3 regions of the Streptomyces sp. NPDC102437 genome follow, and region 3 is predicted to be linked to each of the others. Evidence: riboswitches for the same ligand, from Rfam matches in the RefSeq annotation. Region 3 holds a riboswitch; each other region holds the start of a gene.
What was found. A riboswitch is a leader RNA that binds a small molecule or an ion and turns the genes downstream of it on or off. The one in region 3 is predicted to bind thiamine pyrophosphate.
Positions count from the first base shown of each region.

Region 1: it holds a riboswitch for thiamine pyrophosphate, as region 3 does, so the genes downstream of both, ACIRJP_RS23055 (thiamine ABC transporter substrate binding subunit) here and thiC (phosphomethylpyrimidine synthase ThiC) in region 3, are expected to answer to the same signal.
Region 2: it holds a riboswitch for thiamine pyrophosphate, as region 3 does, so the genes downstream of both, thiO (glycine oxidase ThiO) here and thiC (phosphomethylpyrimidine synthase ThiC) in region 3, are expected to answer to the same signal.

Region 1 covers NZ_JBIWKI010000018.1:33,127-40,454, forward strand. The annotation lists gene ACIRJP_RS23050 (ABC transporter permease) at 1-1,606, opposite strand, end outside; gene ACIRJP_RS23055 (thiamine ABC transporter substrate binding subunit) at 1,723-2,835, opposite strand; TPP riboswitch at 2,910-3,026, opposite strand; gene rlmN (23S rRNA (adenine(2503)-C(2))-methyltransferase RlmN) at 3,068-4,174, opposite strand; gene ACIRJP_RS23065 (phosphatidate cytidylyltransferase) at 4,268-5,353, opposite strand; gene frr (ribosome recycling factor) at 5,353-5,910, opposite strand; gene pyrH (UMP kinase) at 6,090-6,866, opposite strand; gene tsf (translation elongation factor Ts) at 7,026-7,328, opposite strand, start outside.
Region 2 covers NZ_JBIWKI010000002.1:86,338-93,665, forward strand. The annotation lists gene ACIRJP_RS03705 (deoxyribonuclease IV) at 1-284, opposite strand, end outside; gene pknB (Stk1 family PASTA domain-containing Ser/Thr kinase) at 291-2,207, opposite strand; gene ACIRJP_RS03715 (thiazole synthase) at 2,320-3,114, opposite strand; gene thiS (sulfur carrier protein ThiS) at 3,117-3,353, opposite strand; gene thiO (glycine oxidase ThiO) at 3,350-4,534, opposite strand; TPP riboswitch at 4,532-4,644, opposite strand; gene ACIRJP_RS03730 (hypothetical protein) at 4,695-5,039, shown strand; gene ACIRJP_RS03735 (NAD(P)/FAD-dependent oxidoreductase) at 5,068-6,324, shown strand; gene ACIRJP_RS03740 (peptide-N4-asparagine amidase) at 6,483-7,328, shown strand, end outside.
Region 3 covers NZ_JBIWKI010000005.1:291,801-299,128, reverse strand. The annotation lists gene ACIRJP_RS09615 (metallophosphoesterase) at 1-673, shown strand, start outside; gene ACIRJP_RS09610 (hypothetical protein) at 855-1,679, shown strand; gene thiC (phosphomethylpyrimidine synthase ThiC) at 1,764-3,539, opposite strand; TPP riboswitch at 3,532-3,665, opposite strand; gene ACIRJP_RS09600 (YibE/F family protein) at 3,697-5,058, shown strand; gene ACIRJP_RS09595 (SsgA family sporulation/cell division regulator) at 5,138-5,575, opposite strand; gene ACIRJP_RS09590 (IclR family transcriptional regulator) at 5,677-6,447, opposite strand; gene ACIRJP_RS09585 (DUF5326 family protein) at 6,692-6,904, opposite strand; gene ACIRJP_RS09580 (cupin domain-containing protein) at 7,069-7,328, opposite strand, start outside.

The DNA.
Region 1 (7,328 bases), on a different contig from region 3:
CCCCGGACCGGTCCGTGCGGATACGTTCGAGCAGCAGCAGCGAGACGGCGCAGACCACCATCAGGATGGTGCTCAGCGCCATCGCCTGGCCGTAGTTGAGCTCCCCGGCCCGCCCAAGCAGCCGGGCCACGACGACCGGCAGCGTCGGGCGGTCGGGCCTGGCGATGAACACGGTCGCGCCGAACTCACCGAGCGAGACGGCGAACGCGAAACCGGCCGCGACCAGCAACGCCCGCCGCACCAGCGGCAGATCGACCTCCCGCCAGACCCGCAGCGGCGACGCCCCGAGCACCGCGGCCGCCTCCCTCAGCCGCGCGTCCACCGCGCGCAGCACGGGCAGCAGGGTCCGTACGACGAAGGGCACACCGACCAGCGCCTGAGCGAGCGGCACCAGGATCCAGGAGGTCCGCAGATCCAGCGGCGGTTTGTCCAGGGTGATCAGGAAACCGAAGCCGACGGTGACCGCGGACACCCCGAGCGGCAGCATCAGCAACGCGTCGAGACCGCGCACCAGCCGGCCGGCCCGCCGGGTCAGCGCGGCGGCGGCCAGCCCGCCGATGACCAGCGCGATGACCGTCGCGACCAGCGCGTACTGCAGGGAGTTCCAGATCGCTTCGAGCGGCGCGACCAGGAACGTACCGCCGCCCGCGTCCACGGAGGACAGGGCACGGTAGAAGTCGAAGCCATGCCCGCCGGTGGTGTCCAAGGAGCGCTCGACCAGCACACCCAGCGGCAGCAGGATCAGCAGCAGCACGGTCAGCAGCACCCCGCCGAGCAGCGCCCACTGCCCGGCGCCGCGCGGCCTGCGGACGGTCTGCGCGGGGTCGACCAGCTTCAGCGCGGTCTCCCGGCGCCGTACGGTCCAGGCGTGTACGGCGAGGATCGCGCCGACCGCGGCGAACTGCACCAGCGTCAGCACAGCGGCCGTCGGCAGGGCGAGCAACTGCGCGGTCTGCCGGTAGATCTCCACTTCGAGGGTGGCGTAACCGGGGCCGCCGAGGATCTGAACGACACCGAAGGAGGTGAAGGTGAAGAGGAAGACCATCAATGCGGCGGCGGCCACGGCGGGTGCCAGGGCCGGCAGGGTGACCCGTCGCCAGGCGGCGAACCGTCCCGCGCCGAGCACCCTGGCGGCCTCTTCCTGCCGGGGGTCGAGCTGGGACCACAGCCCGCCCACCGTCCGTACGACCACCGCGTAGTTGAAGAAGACATGGGCGAGCAGAATCGCCCAGACGGTGGTGTCGAGCCGTACGCCCCAGAGTTGGTCGAGGAATCCGCCGCGTCCCAGCAACGCCAGGAAGGCCGTCCCGACGACCACGGTCGGCAGGACGAACGGCACCGTGACGACCGCCCGCAGCAGTTGTTTGCCGGGGAAGTCGAAGCGGGCGAAGACATAGGCGCCGGGCAACGCGATCAGCAGGGTCACCGCCGTCGAGGCGAGCGCCTGCCAGGTGGTGAACCAGAGGACGTCGCGGATCTCCGGCCGGGTCAGCACCTCGCCTATCCGGCCGAGCTGCCAGACGCCGTCCACCTTCAGGCCCCGGCCGACGATCGCCGCGACCGGGTAGGCGAAGAACAGCGCGAAGAACGCGACGGGCACGGCCATCAGGCCGAGCCGCACCGCGCTCCCGCGCCGGGCCTTCGCGCGAGCGGCAGCCGCGTGCGCGGACCGCGGGCGGGGAGTCTTCCCGCCCGCGTCCGTTCCGCGTACGGGACTCTTCGTTACTTCACTACGAGCGAGGACCACGACTGGACCCACTGCTCACGGTTCTTGGCGATCCGGTCCGGGGCCACGGTCGTCGGGCTGGCCACCGTCGCGCCGAACTCGGTGAAGAGTTCCGGCAGCGCCGCGTCCTTGACCACCGGGTTGACGAACATGTTGAGCGGCATGTCCTCCTGGAACTTCTTGCTGATCAGGAAGTCCAGCAGTGCCTTGCCGCCCGCCTCGTTCTTCGCCCCCTTCAGCAGACCGGCGAACTCGATCTGGCGGAAGCAGGTCCCGGTGGCGACACCGGTCGGGGCCTCGGCCGGCTGCGGCTTCGCGTACAGCACCTCGACGGGCGGGCTGGATGCGTACGAGACGACGAGCGGCCTGTCTGCCTTGGCTTTCTTTCCGCCCGCGGAGCCGGAGAACTCCTCGTTGTACGCCTGCTCCCAGCCGTCGACGACCTTGACGCCGTTGCGCTCCAGCTTCTTCCAGTAGTCCTGGTAGCCCTTCTCGCCGTAGGTGGCGACGGTGCCGAGGAGGAAGCCGAGACCGGGCGAGGAGGTCCCTGCGTTCTCGGTGACGAGCAGGTCCTTGTACGCGGGCTTCGCCAGGTCGTCGAAGGACCGGGGCGGCGCGAGCTTCTTGTCGGCGAAGTACTTCTTGTCGTAGTTGACGCAGATGTCACCGGTGTCGATCGGGGTGACCCGGTGCTGGTCGGCGTCGAGCCGGGTGTCCGCCGCGACCCGGTCGATGCCCTTCGCCTCGTACGGCGTGAAGAGCCCGCTGTCGAGGGCGCGGGAGAGCAGCGTGTTGTCGACGCCGAAGAACACGTCGCCGCGCGGGGAGCCCTTGGTCAGGATCTCCTGGTTGAGCGCGACACCCGCGTCGCCGCTCTTCAGCACCTTGACGGTGTATCCGGTCTCCTCGGTGAACTGCTTCAGCACGTCCTTGGAGGCGTTGAAGGAGTCGTGGCTGACGAGGGTCACGGTCTTGGAGCCCGAGCCCTTCGTGCCGCCGGAACCGGAGGACGTGTCGTCGGAACTCCCGCACCCGGCGAGTGCGGTGACGCCGAGCGCGGCGGCGAGGGCCGAAGCCGCGAGCTGCCTACTCCTGCGCGTGGTGATCATTTGTGTATTCCTCCTGGGTTTTGGCCAGGAAGAGACGCGGCCCTGCCCGCGGTAAGCGGGCAGGGCGCAACAGCATGAGTTGATGACCGAACTTCCTACCCGGAATGACCCGGGCGAGGTTCAGAGGGTCTGCGGCCGACCTGTCCTCGGTGCCGCACTCTCAGCGCTGTGGCGCTCCCCTGTCGGAATATGAAGTTGATTTCGGGCCCAGATTACACGGGCCCTATCGGCCTCAGCGCTCGGCCGCCGCCAGCTGACCGCAGGCCCCGTCGATCTCCTGGCCGCGGGTGTCCCGCACGGTGACCGGCACCCCGTGGGCGGCGATCGCCTCGACGAAGGCCTTCTCGTCCTCGGGCCGCGAGGCGGTCCACTTGGAACCGGGCGTGGGGTTCAGCGGGATCAGATTGACATGAACCCGCTTGCCCTTGAGGAGCCGGCCCAGCCGGTCACCGCGCCACGCCTGGTCGTTGATGTCACGGATCAGCGCGTACTCGATGGAGATGCGGCGGCCGGACTTCTCCGCGTACTCCCACGCGGCGTCCAGCACCTCGCCGACCTTCCAGCGCGTGTTCACGGGAACGAGGGTGTCGCGCAGTTCGTCATCCGGCGCGTGCAGCGAGACGGCGAGACGGCACTTGAAGCCCTCATCGGCGAAACGGAGCATCGCGGGCACCAGGCCCACCGTGGAGACCGTGATCCCGCGCTGCGAGAGCCCCAGCCCGTCCGGCTCCGGGTCGGTGAGCCGGCGGATCGCGCCGACCACCCGGTTGTAGTTGGCGAGCGGCTCGCCCATGCCCATGAAGACGATGTTGGAGAGCCGCGCCGGGCCGCCGGGGACCTCGCCGTCGCGCAGCGCCCGCATCCCGTCCACGATCTGGTGGACGATCTCGGCGGTCGACAGATTGCGGTCGAGGCCGGCCTGCCCGGTGGCGCAGAAGGGGCAGTTCATCCCGCATCCGGCCTGCGAGGAGATGCACATCGTCACGCGATCCGGGTAGCGCATCAGGACGGACTCGACGAGCGTCCCGTCGTGCAGCTTCCACAGCGTCTTGCGGGTGGTGTCGTCGTCGCAGCTGATGTGACGGACCACCGACATCAGGTCGGGGAACATCGCCTCGGCGAGCTTGTCCCGCGACGCGGCCGGGATGTTGGTCCACTCCGCCGGGTCGTGCGCGTACCGCGCGAAGTAGTGCTGCGAGAGCTGCTGGGCGCGGAACGGCTTCTCGCCGATCGCGGCGACGGCTTCCTTGCGCTCGGCGGGCGTGAGGTCGGCGAGATGCCGCGGCGGCTTCTTGGCTCCGCGGGGCGCGACGAAAGTGAGTTCTCCGGGCTTAGGCATGGTTCATCCAGTGTCGCAGACAGAACAGTGAGGGCCCGCCGTCCTGTGGACAACGGGCCCTCACTCGTAAAATCGCAGGTCAGGAATGCTTTCTCAGCTGGATCCGACGAACAGCACCAGCAGCAGCCAGACCACCGGGGCGGTCGGCAGCAGCGAATCCAGCCGGTCCATGATGCCGCCGTGCCCCGGCAGCAGCGTGCCCATGTCCTTGATCCCGAGATCCCGCTTGATCATCGACTCGCCCAGGTCACCGAGGGTCGCGCTGGCCGCGACCGCGAGCCCGAGCAGCAGCCCCTGCCACCAGGAACCGCCGTCGATCAGGAACTGCATGCACAGCGCACCGGCGACCATCGCGAAGGCGACGGCGCCGAACAGACCCTCCCGGGTCTTTCCGGGGCTGATGCGCGGCGCCAGCTTGTGCTTCCCGAAGCGCCAGCCGACGGCGTACGCACCCGTGTCGCTGACCACGGTCAACAGCAGGAAGGTGAGCACCCGCTGCGGCCCGTCGTCGGCGGTCAGGAGCATGGCGACGAACGTGGCGAGGAACGGTACATAGAACACCGCGAACACGCCGGCCGTGACGTCCTTGAGGTAGCCCTCGGGCGGTGCGGTCATCCGCCAGACGAGCACCGCCAGCGCGGTCAGCGCCATCGCCACCCAGGCGCCTTCGGCGCCCTGCGCGTAACCGGCCACCACCATCGCCGCGCCGCCCACCGCCAGCGGGACGAGCGGCGCCTTGATGCCCTTGCGCTCCTGGAGCCGTGAGGTGAGCTCCCAGAGGCCCACGACGACGGCGACGACGATCACACCGACGAAGACGGCCTTCACGATGAACAGCGAGGCGACGATGACGGCGCCGAGCCCCACACCGACCCCTATGGCGGCTCGCAGATCACGGCCCGCACGTTTCTTCTGCGGGGGCGGCGGCGCGGTGGGCATGGGCTCCTGCGGCTTCTCGTCACGGAACAGGGGGCCGCCGCTCAGGCGTCCGGCCCCCTGGTCCCGGTCATCACGGTCGTCAGCGTCTCTACCTGCGTCGGGAACGTCCGGCACTATGGGCATGGGCCGAGTCTGCTGGGCGTCATGCACATCGTATGCAGGACCGGCCGGAGCAGCCTGCATCTCGGGCGCACCCCAGCGGCCGGCTCCCTGCGGGGCGCCCCAGGAAGAGTCGTTCATCAGACTTCGAGCAGCTCGGCTTCCTTGTGCTTGAGCAGCTCGTCGACCTGCGCGACGTACTTCGCGGTGGTGTCGTCGAGCTCCTTCTCGGCGCGACGCACCTCGTCCTCGCCCGACTCCTTGTCCTTGACCAGCTTGTCCAGAGTCTCCTTGGCCTTGCGGCGCACCGCGCGGATGGAGATCTTGGAGTCCTCGGCCTTGCCCTTGGCGACCTTGATGTAGTCGCGGCGGCGCTCCTCGGTGAGCTCCGGGAAGGTCACCCGGATGATATTGCCGTCGTTGCTCGGGTTGACGCCGAGGTCCGAGTCGCGGATGGCCTGCTCGATGTTGCGCAGCGCGGTCTTGTCGAACGGCGTCACGACGGCCATGCGCGGCTCGGGCACCGAGAACGAGGCGAGCTGGTTGATCGGGGTCAGCGCGCCGTAGTAGTCGGCGACGATCTTGTTGAACATCGCCGGGTGCGCACGGCCGGTACGGATCGCGGCGAAGTCCTCTTTCGCCACGACGACGGCCTTCTCCATCTTCTCCTCGGCCTCGAGGAGGGTTTCTTCGATCACCACGTGCTCCTGCGTGTCTTGAGTGGGCCCGTCGTGCTCGGGCCCGGCGGGTCCTGCGTCGCGTCCTCACCTGCACGGTGTCCGACCGGCAGGCCGTTGTCCATCCTTCGGGGCCGGTCCCGGGGCTGCCCCCGGGGGCCCGGACCTCCCCGTCGTACTCCGGGAAGGTCCCCCGGTCGTCAGACCCGGGTGCTCCGGTCACTCACGAGCGTGCCGATCTTCTCACCATTGACCGCGCGGGCGATATTGCCGGTGGCGGTCAGCTCGAAGACGAGGATCGGCAGGTCGTTGTCGCGGCAGAGCGTGATGGCGGTGGCGTCGGCGACCTTGAGATCGCGGGCGAGAACCTCGCTGTACTCGAGCGCGTCGAACTTCACCGCGTCGGGGTTGCTCTTCGGGTCGGAGTCGTAGACCCCGTCCACCCCGTTCTTGCCCATCAGGAGAGCCTCCGCGTCGATCTCCAGGGCGCGCTGGGCGGCAGTGGTGTCGGTGGAGAAGTACGGCATCCCCATGCCGGCGCCGAAGATGACGACGCGACCCTTCTCCAGATGGCGCACGGCGCGCAGCGGAATGTACGGCTCCGCGACCTGCCCCATGGTGATGGCGGTCTGGACACGGGAGTCGATGCCTTCCTTCTCCAGGAAGTCCTGGAGTGCCAGGCAGTTCATGACCGTGCCGAGCATGCCCATGTAGTCGGACCGGGCCCGGTCCATGCCGCGCTGCTGGAGCTCGGCGCCACGGAAGAAGTTGCCGCCGCCGATGACGACAGCGATTTCCGCGCCGTCGCGGACGACTGCCGCAATTTCCCGGGCGATGGCGTGTACGACGTCGGGGTCGACACCGAGACCCCCGCCGCCGGCGAACGCCTCTCCGGACAGCTTCAGCATGAAGCGTCCGGCCACCTTGCCGTCGTCGCGCTTGTGGTCACCTTTTGCGGCGTCCGCGCCCTTGTTCATGGAGATTCTCCTCGTGCACATACGAAGAAGGCCATTGCCGGTGGGTCTGGTGTCCCTCAGCGGCAATGGCCTCCTCGTCAGATCTGCGGTCGTACGGCTTGAGTGCGGCCGACGACTGCACTAGACCCTATCGGGGTCCACCGTGTTTCGCGGACGGACTCAGATGCCGACCTTGATGCGCGAGAAGCGCTTCAGGGTGACACCGGCCTCGTCCAGGACCTTCTGGACGGACTTCTTGTTGTCCAGCGCGTACGGCTGGCCGAGGAGGGTGGCCTCCTTGAAGAAGCCGTTGACGCGGCCCTCGACGATCTTCGGGAGCGCGGCCTCGGGCTTGCCCTCGGCGCGCGTGGTCTCCTCGGCGACGCGGCGCTCGGCCTCGACGACCTCGGCCGGGACGTCCTCGCGGGACAGGTACTTCGGGGCGAACGCGGCGATGTGCTGCGCGACGCCCTTGGCCAGCTC
Region 2 (7,328 bases), on a different contig from region 3:
CGCAGCGAGTGGCGCAGCGACTCCACGGACTTCTCCACGGTCGCCTCGGTGTGCGACCCGAAGTTGATCAGATACGGGGCGTGGACGTACGCCGGTATGGACGCGTCGGCGCACTCGGCGCGGAACTGCTCGTCCTGGGCCGGGTTGCCGACGGGTGTCGCCCAGCCGCGCGGGTTGGCGACGAAGACCTGGACGGCCTCCGCCCCCATCTCACGGGCGTAGGGGAGGCCGACCTTGGCGAGGCCGCCGGCCACCGGGATGTGGCCGCCGACTGGGTTGCGCATACGGATCTAGAGTCCCTTGGTCTTGATGGTGATGGTGCTGCCCTCGGGGGCCTTCTCGCCGCCGTCGACGGACTGGCTCGCGATGGTGTCGCTGAAGGACAGGAACGGGCGGTCGACCTTCACCTCGAAGCCCGCGTCCTCCAGCTCGCTCGTGGCCTCGTCGACGTCCTTGCCGGTGACGTCCGGGACGTCGATCATCCGCGGCCCTTCGGAGACCGTGAGCGTGATGGTGTCGCCCTCGGCGGCCTCGGAGCCCGCACCCGGCGACTGCCGGGCGATGTCGCCCGCGACCTCGGGGGAATTGACCCGGTCGGGCAGCACCTTGGCCTTCAGCCCCTCGTCCGCCAGCGCGGCGGTGGCGTCCGCGACGGACAGCCCGCTGACGTCGGGGACGTCCACCGGAGCGCCCTTGCTGACCTGGAGGGCGACCGCCGTGTCCGGGTGGCGCTCGGTGCCCGCCACCGGGTCCGTGCGGATCACGTCGCCCCGGGCCGTCTCCTCGCTGAACTCCCTGGTGACCATGCCGGGCACCAGGCCGGCCTTCTTCAGCTCACGCCTGGCGTCGGCGATCGAGAGGTCCTTGACGTCGGGCACCTTCACGATCTCGGGGCCGCGCGAGACGACGAGCTTCACCGCGTCGTTGCCCCTGACGCGGTCGCCGGACCCCGGGTCGCTGCTGATGACCTCGCCGCGCTCCACGGTGTCGCTGTAGGCCCGGTCTACGCCCTTGAGCTCCAGACCGGCCTTCGCGAGCCGCTGCCGGGCGTCCTTCTCGGTCTGGCCGAGCAGAGAGGGGACCCGGGTGAACTGTCCGGAGTTGATGTACCAGACACCGGTACCGATCCCCAGCGCCAGCAGCACGGCGACAACCACGGCGATGACCGAGCGCCTCGGTCCGCGGCGGCGCCGGTCCTCCGGCGTGGCCCCAGGCGGCACCGGCGGGGGCATCTCCAGCCGGCTGGTGTGGTGCGAGACGCCCTGCCCGGCCGGGAGCAGCCGAGGGATCACGCTGGTGCGGTCCTCGGCGGCGTCGTGAACCTCGGCGGTGGCCTGAGGCGGTACGGCGTCCAGCTGGGCGTCGGTGAGGCCGGAGCGGGCCGCACGGGTCTCGGCGAGCAGCGTCACCGCGTCGAACGGGCGGGCCTCGGGGTCGCGGGCGGTGGCGCTCGCCACCAGGCCGTCGAGCTCGGCCGGGAGCCCCGGGACGGCGGCCGACGGCGACGGCATGGCCTCGTTGAGGTGTTGGTAGAGGACCTGGGCGGGGGTGTCGCCGCCGTGCGGCTTGGAGCCGGTCAGCATCTCGTACAGGACGACACCGCAGGCGTACACATCGGTGCGGGTGTCCGCGGTGCCGTTCTCTATCTGCTCGGGGGCGAGATAGGAGACCGTGCCCAGGACGGACCCGGTGGTGTTGGTGACGGCGCCCACCGCGCGTACGAGGCCGAAGTCGGCGACCTTGACCCGGCCGTCGTCCCCTATCAGGACGTTCTCCGGCTTCATGTCGCGGTGCACGAAGCCCGCCCGGTGCGCGGCGCCGAGCGCGGCGAGGACCGGCTCCAGGATGTCCAGGGCGGCCCTCGGCTGGAGCGCGCCGCGATCGCGCAGCACGTCGCGCAGGGTGCAGCCCGCGACGTACTCCATCGCGAGGTACACGTACTGCCCCTGGGCGCCCTGGTCGAAGACGGCGACCACATTGGGGTGCGCGAGCCGGGCCACCGACTTGGCCTCGCGGATGAAGCGCTCGACGAACGAGGCGTCGGTGGCCAGCGCCGGGTGCATCACCTTGAGGGCGAGCACCCGGTCGAGCCGGGTGTCCACGGCCCGGTAGACCGTGGCCATGCCGCCCACGGCGATGCGGGCATCGACGCGGTAGCGGCCGTCGAGCAGCTGCCCGACGAGAGGGTCCTGGAGGGTCGTATCCACGCAGGCGAGTCTACGAGCCGCCACGGACACGGCCCACCGGCCGGGGCGGACCCGGGGCCGTACTGCAGCCGAGCCGTGACAGGGACATGCGATCCGCCCGCGTGCCGGCGGCTCAGAAGGCCGGCCGCTCCGGGTCCAGCACCGCCCGCCCCTCGACCGGCGACGACGCCTCCGCGAAGTGACGGCGGGGAATCCGGCCGGCCCGGTACGCCAGCCGCCCGCCCTCCACCGCGTGACGCATCGCCGCGGCCATCAGCTCGGGCTCCTGGGCCCGGGTCACCGCGGACGCCAGCATCACCGCGGCGCACCCCAGCTCCATCGCGAGCGCCGCGTCGGAGGCGGTCCCGGCGCCCGCGTCGAGGATCACCGGGACCCGGGCCTGCTCGACGATCAGCCGGAAGTTGTGAGGGTTGCGGATGCCGAGCCCGGAGCCGATGGGGGAGCCGAGCGGCATCACCGCCGCGCATCCCACGTCCTGGAGCCGACGCGCCAGCACCGGGTCGTCATTGGTGTACGGCAGCACGGTGAAGCCGTCGTCCACAAGGATCTCCGCGGCGTCCAGCAGCTCGATCGGATCGGGCAGCAGGGTCCGCTCGTCGGCCACCACCTCCAGCTTGATCCAGTCGGTGCCGAGCGCCTCGCGGGCCAGCCGGGCGGTCAGCACGGCCTCGCCCGCGGTGAAGCAGCCCGCCGTGTTGGGCAGCACGCGGATGGAGAGCCGCTCCAGGACGGAGAGCACCGAACCCTGCACGGTCGGATCGAGGCGGCGCATCGCGACGGTGGTCAGCTCGGTGCCGGAGGCGGACAGGGAGCGCTCCAGCACGTCGAGGCTCGGCGCCCCGCCGGTCCCCATGATCAGCCGGGAGCCGAACGTGGTGTCGCCGAGGGTGAAGAGGTCGTCCGACATGATCAGCCTCCCTGGACCGCGGTCAGGACCTCGACGCGGTCACCGTTGAGGAGCGTGGTGGCGGCCCACTGGCCGCGCGGTACGACGGTCTCGTTGACGGCGGCCGCGACACCGGAGTGCGCGGTGGTGAGCATGGCGACGAGCGCCGCCAGGGTGGTGCCCCCGGCGAGGCGTCGGACCTCGCCGTTCACGGAGACGGAGAGGCGGGTCGCCCCGGAGAGCGGTGCGGGCTCGTTCATGCGGGCTGCTCCTGACGTACGGAGGCGGTGGCGCGGGAGAAACGGTGCGGGGTGAAGGGGCGGGCCGGCTCGGGCGGCTCGCCGCCGGTGAGGAACTCCGCCATGACGTCACCGGTGATGGGGGTGAGCAGCACGCCGTTGCGGTGGTGGCCGGTGGCGAGGTGGAGGCCGGGCAGGGCGGTGGGGCCGAGGAGCGGGGCGTTGTCGGGGGAGGCGGGACGAAGGCCGGCCAGGGTCTCGGTGAGCGGCAGCTCGGTGATGCCGGGGACCAGTTCGTGGGCGTCGCGCAGCAGCTCGTAGACGCCGCCCGCGGTGACGGTGGTGTCCCAGCCCATTTCCTCGCTGGTGGCGCCGACGACCAGCTCGCCGTTCTCGCGCGGTACGAGATAGAGGTGGCCGCCCCGGACCACGGCCCGGACCGTGCGGCTCAGGAACGGTGCGTACCCGGCGGGCACGGTCAACCGCACCACCTGGCCCTTCACCGGCCGGACCGGTGGCACCACCTCGTCCGGCAGCCCCGGCAGCCGCCCGCTGAGGCTGCCCGCGGCGAGCACTACCTGGTCGGCCACCGGCTCCGTACCGTCGGCGAGCACCGCCCCGGCGGCCCGGTCGCCCACCACGCTCAGGCGCTCCACCCAGCCGCGGTGGAAGACCACCCCGGCCCGTTCGCAGGCGGTCAGCAGGGCGGCGGCCAGCCGGCGGGGATCGATCTGGTGGTCGCCGTCGACCCGAAGGCCGCCCCGGACGCCCGGCGCGAGCATCGGCTCCAGCCGGCGGCACTCACGGCCGGTGAGCCACTCCGATTCGAGGCCGGAACGCTGCTGGAGGGCGTGCAGCTCCCGCAGATGGGCGCGGTCGTCGGAGTCCAGCGCGACGGCCAGGGTGCCGCAGGCGCGAAAGCCCGTCTCCCGCCCGCTCGCCGCCTCCAGCTCGGCCACGAAGGCCGGATAGCGGGCCGCCGAGGCGACGTTGAGGCCGAGCAGCAGCTGTTCGCCGTAGTGGAGTTCGGTGACGGCGGCCAGCATGCCGGCCGCCACCCGGGCGGCACCGCCACCCGGTTCGGGGTCGGCGAGCGCCGTGCGCAGTCCGCGCTGAGCGGCCCGCCAGGCCGTCACCAGGCCGATGATCCCGCCCCCGATGACCAGGACATCGGATCCGTTTCCGTTCCGAGCAGAACGCATGGGCTTCCAGCCCCTCCCTTCGCCGGCATGACCCGGATCAGGTTCGTACGGTCGGAGGCCGCCCAGCCTCCCTCTCAGCCCGGTGCGTCCGGGCTCCCGCGAGTGCTTTACGTTGGCCACCCTAAACCCAGTCCCATCGGACCAGTAAGGAGTGGTCACCGTGGCCCGTTCGCTCGACGGACTCGTCCTCGCCCCGGTCGCCGACCAGGCGCCCGGCCAGGTCGGCACCCGTACCCGCTTCACGTACCACGAGGACGACGGCCGGATCTGGGCCGAGTACGCGGGCGGCGACGTGGTGCGCGGCCATCTCGTCGGCACCCGGGACGGCGACACCCTGGACTTCCGCTACGTCCAGTTGAAGCAGGACGGAACGACGTCCAGCGGCCACTGCGTCTCCACCGTCGTCGACCTCCCGGACGGCCGGGTCCGGCTGGACGAGCGGTGGGCGTGGGAATCGCAGGAGGGCAGCGGGACGAGCACGGTCGAGGAACTCGCCCTTTCCTGACGATCCGTCAGGTGATTATGGTGTACGGGTGAGCGATCAGCAGCAGTCAGAGCAGCCGGACCGGCGGGCAGGACACCGCGTGGTCGTCGTCGGTGCGGGCATGGCCGGGGTGCAGACCGCGGTGGCCCTGCGGGAACAGGGCTTCACCGGCCCCGTCACCCTGATCGGTGCCGAACCGCACCAGCCCTACGACCGGCCCCCGCTGTCCAAGGCGGTGTTGCTCGGCAAGGCCGAGGACTCCGCCTTCGACATCGACTTCGAGGCGCTGGACATCGATCTGCAACTGGGCCGCGAAGTCACCGGCGTACGGCCGGGCGCGCACGAACTGGACACTCCGTCAGGGCCCGTTCCCTACGACAGCCTGGTCATCGCGACCGGTGCCGAACCCGTCGTCCTGCCCGGCACCGAGGGCGTTCCCGGCGTCCACCTGCTGCGCACCCTCGACGACGCGGCACGGCTGCGGCCGGTCCTCGACCAGCAGCACGGCGTCGTGGTCGTCGGCGCGGGCTGGATCGGCGCCGAGTTCGCCACCGCGGCCCGCGCCGCCGGCTGCGCCGTCACCGTCGTCGAGGCCGCCGACCGGCCCCTGGCGGGCGCGATGCCCGCGGAGGTCGCCGCCCCGATGGCCGCCTGGTACGCGGAGATCGGCGCCGAACTCCTCACCGGGGCCAGGGTCGAGAGCGTCGAGCCGGGCCGGGTGGTCCTTGCGGACGGCCGCACCGTCGCGGCCGGAGCGGTCGTCGTCGGAATCGGCGCCCGGCCCGCCACCGGCTGGCTGGCCGGCTCCGGCATCGCACTCGGCCCCGACGGATCGGTGACCGCCGACGGGGCGCTGCGCACCTCGGCGCCCGATGTGTACGCGGTCGGCGACTGCGCCTCGTTCCCCTCCGCCCGGTACGGCGAACGCCTGCTCGTCCATCACTGGGACAACGCGCTCCAGGGCCCGCGCACCGCCGCCGCCAACATCATCGGCGCGGCGGCCGGCGGCGCCCCGGAGCCGGTGGTGTACGACCCCGTGCCGTACTTCTGGTCCGAGCAGTTCGACCGGTTCGTGCAGTACGCGGGCCACCACGGGAGCGCCGACACCCTGCTGTGGCGCGGCGATCCGGCCGGGCCCGCGTGGTCGGTGTGCTGGCTGCGCGACGGCGTCCTGGTCGCGGTCCTGGCCGTCGGCCGGCCGCGCGATCTGGCACAGGGCCGCAAGCTCATCGAAGCGGGGGCGCGGCTCGATCCGGAGAAGGCCGGTGACCCGGCCGTACCGCTGAAGTCGGCGATCCGTCAGTAGGTGCACGGACAGCGTACGCTGGCGTCTTTTATGTGGACGACCTCTTGGAGGAAGGCAAAAATTAGTGCACTGTGCATCTTTTGGAGTGCTCATTTCATACTCTTCGAAGGACGCACATGTTCCGGCACAGATTGGCCCGCGCGCTGCGTGGAGTCTCCGTGGCTTCGGCGTTGACCGCCCTCGTCGGCGGCGCACTTGCCGCCCCGGCCTACGCGGGCGCCACGCCCAGGCCCGATTCCAACCCGGCCGTCGACTACCAGGACCCGATCGACGCGCTGCCACCGGTCTCCCGTCCGGACACCGAGAGCTGCTCGGTGACGGCTGTCGACCACGACTTCGGCTACACCCTCGGCGGACCGCCGTACACCACCACGCTCACCCCGCCCAAGCAGTGCGAGGGGCCGTGGAACAAGGTCGTCCTCGACTGGTCGGGCAGCGTGAAGGGGCGTCAGTACGACCGCCTCGCAGCGGTCTTCATCGGTGGCGCGGAGGTCTTCCGTACCAGCACCGCCGAGCCCGACGACGACGGCATCAGCTGGCACGTCGCCAAGGACATCACCGACTTCGCGCCGCTCCTCAAGGACCCGCAGAAGCTCCAGCTCGAACTGGGCAACGTTGTCAACGACACCTACACCGGGGTGTACAGGATCAAGCTGAAGATCACGTACTACCAGGCCGACAAGCGTCACCCGGCGGCCACCACGGCCGACCGCGTCGTCCCGCTCGGCGACACCGGCTCCGGCAGTGCCCCCTGGATGAGCGTCGGCAAGGGCGGCTCCACCCGCACCGAGGTCACCTTCCCGCGCAACCTGACCAAGGCGCGCCTGGAGGTCTACGCACGCGGTGGTGGCTGCGACGAGCAGTGGTTCGACGCGGTCCCCAGTGACCTGGCGGAAACAGCCCCCGACTACCTCTGCGGCGGCGGCCCCTACCGTGAGGTGCAGGTCGCGGTGGACGGACAGCCCGCCGGCCTCGCCCAGCCGTACCCCGTGGTGTATTCCGGC
Region 3 (7,328 bases):
GGGCCCGGACGGCATCGGGGTCATCGACCTCGTGATGCGCCTGTCCGCCGAGGCCGCGGCCGCCGGCGGCTACTGCAAGGCCCTGATGGGCAATCACGAACTGCTGCTCCTGGGCGCCAAGCGGTTCAGCGACACCCCGGTCAACTCCGGCGCGGGCACCGCCACCTTCCAGGCGGCCTGGCTGCTCAACGGCGGCCAGAAGAACGATATGGAGCGTCTCCAGGACGTCCACCTCCAGTGGATGTCCCGGCTCGACGCGATCGTCGAGGAGGACGGGCATCTGCTGATGCACTCCGACACGACGGCGTACCTCGAATACGGCACCACCATCGAGGACGTCAACGACACCGTGCACGCCATTCTCACGCGTAACGACGCCGACGAGTGCTGGGACCTCTTCCGCAAGCTCACCAAGCGGTTCGCCTTCCGCGACGAGTCGGGTCCGCAGGCCGTCCGGGAACTGATGTCGGCCTACGGAGGACAGCGCATCGTCCATGGTCACAGCCCCATTCCGTACCTCCTCGGCGAGGTCGGATCGGAGGACGGCGAGGACGGCTCCGGCCCCGTGGTCCACGGTCCGCACGTGTACGCGGACGGGCTCGCCATCGCCATGGACGGCGGAGTGACCATGGCCGGAAAGCTACTGGTCGTCCAGCTGCCCCTGCATGACTGACGCTCTTGCGGGAAGACGCTCCAGGACCTGACCACGCCGACCACTGGGCCTATTTCCGGAAACCCCCTGTCACCCCGTGCCGTGGGCGCTCTACCATCGGCGTATCAGTAGCAGGCTCTCCTCCGTTTCCGCCCAACTGCCCGTCTCCAACGGGCACTCAGGCCCGACGGAGCATCGGGGGATGCACATGAACAGCGCTCCGCACCTGCTGGCCGAGGACCGCCCCGAGTACGAGCGGATCCTCGATGACGCACTGCGTCATGCCCATGAACGGCCGGATCTGGCCGCGGTCGGCGAACGGCTCAACGCCGTCCAGCTGCGCACCATGGCGCTGGACGCCACGGAGCTGATCACCGCGACCGCCGCCACCGAGTACAAGCACTACGTGCAGGCCCGCGAGGAACTGCGCGGCCCTGCCGACGGGCCGGACCAGGACGTGCTTCCCGGCTTCGGCACAGGCCGTCCGCACCAGTCGGGCGCCGGCATAGGAGCCGTCGTCACGGTCCTGGCGCCGGTGCTCGCCGGCACTGCGGCGTTCATATTCCTGCTGGCGGGCTACCTGCTGAGGCTGCTCGACCCGGCGCCGTCCTTCGCCTCGACCATGGTCTCCGCCGGCTGGTTCTTCGCCGCGGTCACGGCCGCCGCCATCCTGGCCGCCGCCGTCGGGCTGCTCATCACGGCACTGCGCAACGGCTCGGAGTCGCAGCCCGTCGAGGACGACGAGGAGGAATTGCCGGAGGACGTGGCACGGGCCAGGGAGGCCTGGCGCCACGCCCTGCTGGAACGCGGCATCCTGCCGTTCCTGCGGGACGCGCTCGCCGATCCCGAGGCCGGGCCCGCCTCGCGCACACCGGTCCGCTCGGCGAACCGCATCCCGAAGGTCGGCTACAGCCCGCCGGACTTCTCCAGTCCGGGCGAAGGCCCGGCGGCGGGCCCCCGGCCGTCGTTCACCTCACCGGACTTCACCAGCCCCGACTTCGGCGGCCCCGAACACGAACTGGACTGACCGGGTCCGCACATCGGCCGGGCGGCAGGAGCGGTCGCCCCGAAGGCGGAAGCCTCCGGGGCGATACCTCGTCCCGGGTCCGGATCAGTCCGCGATCGGCAGATAGACCCGGTTGCCGGCCGCCGCGAACTCCTTGGACTTCTCCGCCATGCCCGCCTCGATCTCCGACTGCGAACCGCCGTGCTCGCGCCGGATGTCCTGGGAGATCTTCATCGAACAGAACTTCGGGCCGCACATCGAGCAGAAGTGCGCCGTCTTGGCCGGCTCGGCGGGCAACGTCTCGTCGTGGAACTCCCGTGCGGTGTCCGGGTCGAGGGCCAGGTTGAACTGGTCCTCCCAGCGGAACTCGAACCGGGCGTCGGAGAGCGCGTCGTCCCAGTCCTGCGCCCCTGGGTGCCCCTTGGCGAGGTCCGCCGCGTGCGCCGCGATCTTGTAGGTGATGACGCCGGTCTTCACATCGTCCCGGTTGGGCAGGCCGAGGTGCTCCTTCGGCGTGACGTAGCAGAGCATCGCCGTCCCCCACCACGCGATCATCGCCGCGCCGATGCCGGAGGTGATGTGGTCGTACGCCGGCGCGACATCGGTGGTCAGCGGGCCGAGCGTGTAGAACGGCGCCTCCTCGCAGATCTCCTGCTGGAGGTCGATGTTCTCCTTGATCTTGTGCATCGGGACATGCCCCGGTCCCTCGATCATGGTCTGGACGCCGAACCGCTTGGCGACCGTGTTCAGCTCGCCGAGCGTGCGCAGTTCGGCGAACTGCGCCTCGTCATTGGCGTCGGCAATCGAGCCGGGTCGCAGCCCGTCGCCCAGCGAGTAGGTCACGTCGTAGCTCGCGAGGATCTCGCAGAGCTCCTCGAAGTGCTCGTACAGGAACGACTCCTTGTGGTGCGCGAGGCACCACGCCGCCATGATCGAGCCGCCGCGCGAGACGATGCCGGTCTTGCGGCGGGCGGTCAGCGGCACGTACGGCAGGCGCACGCCGGCGTGGACCGTCATGTAGTCGACGCCCTGCTCAGCCTGCTCGATGACGGTGTCCTTGTAGATCTCCCAGGTCAGTTCCTCCGCCCGGCCGTCGACCTTTTCGAGCGCCTGGTAGAGCGGGACGGTTCCGATCGGAACGGGTGAATTGCGCAGAACCCACTCACGGGTGGTGTGAATGTTGCGGCCGGTGGACAGATCCATGACGGTGTCGGCGCCCCAGCGCGTCGCCCACGTCATCTTCTCCACCTCCTCCTCGATGGAGGACGTCACCGCGGAGTTGCCGATGTTGGCATTGACCTTCACCAGGAATCGCTTGCCGATGATCATCGGCTCGATCTCGGGGTGGTTGACGTTGGCCGGCAGCACGGCCCGGCCGGCCGCGATCTCCTCGCGCACCACCTCGGGCTCGACGTTCTCCCGGATCGCCACGTACTCCATCTCCGGGGTGATCTCGCCCCGGCAGGCGTACGCGAGCTGGGTCACCGGCTGCCCGTCCCGGCTGCGGCGCGGCAGCCGCGGGCGGCCCGGGAAGACCGCATCGAGGTTGCGCAGTCCGCCGCGCGGAGAGGTGTGCTTGAGCCCGTCGTCCTCGGGGCGGGCGGGGCGGCCCGGGTACTCCTCGGTGTCGCCGCGGGCGGTGATCCAGTTCTCCCGCAGCGGTGCGAGCCCGCGGCGGACATCGGTCTCGACGGTGGGATCGGTGTACGGACCCGACGTGTCGTACAGCGTCACGTCCTTGCCGTTGGTGAGGTGCACCTGACGGACCGGCACCCGGAGGTCCGGGCGCGAGCCCTGGACGTACCCCTTGTGCCAGCCGATGGACTTCCCGGCCTCGTCGCTCTGGTTCGAGGCAGGCGTGCGTGCGTCCGATGTGGTCATGAGACCTACTCCCTACGCCGGCATTACCCGGTAACAGGTTCGGCGGTCGGCGCAGCCTGTCCCGTACGGACGTACGGAGATCAGCGCCCTCTCAGCCCGGTGCTCCGAGCTCCCGCGTGTGCAAAGGTTCCCCCACGCTAGCGCCCCGTCCGGCCTGATGAACAGTGGACCCGTCTCTTCTTGCGATGATCGGCCGGTGACGTCCCCCCCTATCGACCTCGAAACGCAGGGCCATCAGCACGGTCACTCGCACAGCCATGGCCCCGCCACACCCGTCTCCAGACATCTGCGCAAAGTCATCGCGGCCGTACTGATCCCGTTCGCCACCGCCGTCCTCGTCGGTCTGGTGGCGCTCTGGCCGGGCGGTGCGCCGTCGCACGAGCGGACCGGCGTCGGGTTCGACCGGCAGACCCAGCAGGGAAAGGTGGTGAAAGTCGACATGGTGGACTGCAAGGAGGTGAACGCGGTCCAGACGCCCATGGACGGGGCCACCACACCACCCCCGGGGAGCACGAGGGGGCTTTGCAAGAAGGCCACGATCGAGGTGACGACCGGTCATGACAAGGGCCGGACCTTCACCGAGATCGTCCAGCCCGACGCAACGCGTCAGCTGCGCGACGGTCAGGGCGTGATCGTGGCGTACGCCCCCGACGCTCCCCGTGACCTGCAGTACTCGGTGACGGATGTGAACCGGAAGTTCCCGCTGACCCTGCTGGCCGGGATCTTCGCCCTGGTCGTGGTCGCGGTGGGCCGCATGCGCGGGGTGATGGCGCTGGTCGCGCTCGCCGTCTCGTTCGCCGTGCTGACCCTGTTCATCCTCCCGGCCATACTCCAGGGCTCCAATCCGCTGCTCGTCGCGGTGGTCGGGGCCAGTGCGATCATGCTGATCGCGCTCTACATGTGCCACGGCCTGAGCGCCCGCACCTCGGTGGCGGTGATCGGCACACTGATCTCGCTGCTGCTGATCGGACTGCTCGGATCGCTCTTCATCGGCTGGGCGAGCCTGACCGGCAACACCGACGACAACACCGGCCTCATCCATGGCCTGTACCCGCACATCGACATGAGCGGTCTACTTCTGGCCGGTGTCATCATCGGTTCGCTCGGGGTCCTCGACGATGTGACCGTGACCCAGACGTCGGCGGTCTGGGAACTCCACCAGGCGAACCCGACGTTGGGCGTGCGGGGGCTCTACCGGGCAGGGATCAGGATCGGACGCGACCACATCGCCTCGGTCGTCAATACGCTGGTGCTCGCCTACGCGGGCGCCGCGCTGCCGTTGCTGCTGCTGTTCTCCATCGCACAGAGCAGCGTGGGGACGGTGGCCAACAGCGAGCTGGTGGCGGAGGAGATCGTACGAACGCTGGTCGGCTCGATCGGACTGGTCGCCTCGGTGCCGGTGACGACGGTGCTCGCTGCGCTGGTCGTCTCCGCGGACCGCACAGGGCCCGGCCCGGAAGCCGGAGCTTCGGCGCCCGTCCGGACCGGGAAGGGCCGTCGTCGAAGGGCGAGGCCTTGAGCTTCTCCACGCTGAGCAATTCACCCATTCGGCAGGTGCCGTGTTCGACCGGCGAGCCGGTCGGCGGCGCCCTTTCCGCTCAGCCGGCGTTCTGTTCCTCGGCGAGAATCCGGCCCAGAGCGTCTTCCAGGTTGCCCTCGAAGTCACCCAGCGTGCACTCCTGCCCGAGTGGCACGAGCTTGTCGGTCCGGTCGAGAAACGCCACAAGTGGTGCCGTACCGGCCCTGAAGAGGGCCCGGTCCTCGCCGACCTGGAGCCGGATATGTACGTCGGACAACCCCTCGGGTTCAGTGGGACCGATATGCACATCACCGTCGCCACTGGGGCTGTTGAGGCCGTCGAGCAGCAGCTCACGGCCGAAAGCCCAGGTGACGGGGGCGTCACCGGGCAGATGGAAGGTCATCCGGATCGCATACGGATCACAGACCTCGTACCGGAGCTCCACCGGGATCCGGAAAGAGAGCTCCTCGGAGACGAGGAAGCTCATCATGACCTCAGCTTGAACCGACTCGCGCATCGTTCAACCCCGCAGTAGATGAATCTGGCCAGGAATGATCCCCCGTGGCCCTATTGACGCCATCGTGGTGCACGCGATAGCAGATCACAAGGAGTGATTTTTCAGATACTGATAGAGAACACGAACGAACGCAAGAGGTTGGCCACTTCGCCACGTAGTTGTTCGACTGCGGGGAGCAACCGACTTTCCTCCTCCAGAGGTACGGAAATCGCCATCGCGGCGGCGGTGAATCCGGCCGTGATCGGGATGGCCGCGCAGACCGTGCCCAGGGCGTACTCCTGTCGCTCGATGACAGGTTTCGTCCGCTCCAGCGACCGCAGTCGCGCAAGGAGCGTGGCCCGGTCCTTCACCGAGTAGCGGGTCAGCGGACGCACAGGGTGACGGTCGAGGTGGTCCTCGCGGGCCTTCTCGTCGAGCTGGCTCAGCAGACACTGGCCGATCGCGTGGGCATGCCCGGTCTCCCGGAAGGAGGCCCATTCGTCGACGGCGGGGATGGCGGGAGTGTCGGCGACCGCGATGAGTTCGATCTCGCCCTCGCGGTAGACGGCGCAGTACACGGGTGCGCCGATGACGTCGCGCCAGCGGCCCAGCGACTCGGCCATTCTGCCGCGACGATTCTGCAACGCCCCTTCGTCGAGCAGGCGTTCGGCTGCGGTCCCGATGAGGAAGACGCCGTTCTCCCGGCGCAGATAACCCTCATGGGCCAGGGTGCGCAGCAGATGGTAGGCCGTAGGAAGGGGAAGGCCCGCTTCCCTGGCCAGTTGTTTCGCGGGCGCCCCGTCGCGATGGGCCACCACGGCTTCCAGCAGCCTCAGCGCTCGCTGAACCGAACCGATCAGCGTCGGGGCAGCAGTGCTCGATGCCGTGGTCAACAGTCACCCCCAGGCATGGTGACGGGTGGTCAGCCCGCCTGTGGGGGCCGCCCCCACTCACTGCCGCATGGCTGGGGGTCCGGACGACGAACGCCGTACTGGCCACTGGTCAGTGTGATGACGGTCTGTTGATTCCCAGGTGGTGGCAGCGAACTGCCACCCTATCCGCCGGGTCCACGAGGGGTGTCGTTTCGTCTTCCGCTTAGCTCAGCTGGGCTAATGCCCCGGTCGGCTTCCGATCGTCCTACCAGTCGCCGCGCGACGAGGACGACGACATGAACTTGCGTACGACGAAGATGAGCCCGCCGACCAGGATGACGAAGATCAGGACCTTGAAGAGCAGTCCGATCACGAACCCGATCACGCTGGCGATAAGACCGCCGAACACGACGATCGCGATGACGGGCACCGCGATCCACTTCACCCACCAGGGCATCCCCCCGAACATCTCCCGCACCGCCATCGTCCTTACCTCGTCTCCATGAGTTCCTGCTTCGATGCTAGAGGCGCGGAGGGGGCCGGCGGGGGGTCCGCAGCCCTTGAAGTCCCCTGATCGACCCCTTAGGGACCCCTGAGACCGGACCCCCGCCCTCCGGGGATCGGCTCAGCTCTCCGGGGGGCTCAGCTCTCCGGGGGTGAGAAGACCACCATCACCCGCAGGTCCTCGGTGATGTGGTGGAACTTGTGGGCGACACCGGCCGGTACGTACACCACGCTCCCTCTGCCCACCTGCGTGGTCTCCATGCCGACTGTGATGGCTGCGCGGCCGCTGACGACGAAGTAGACCTCGTCCTGATTGTGCGGCTGCTGCGGGTCGAGCTCACCGGCATCCAGTGCGTACAGGCCGACGGACATGTTCCGTTCCTTCACGAACTGCAGAT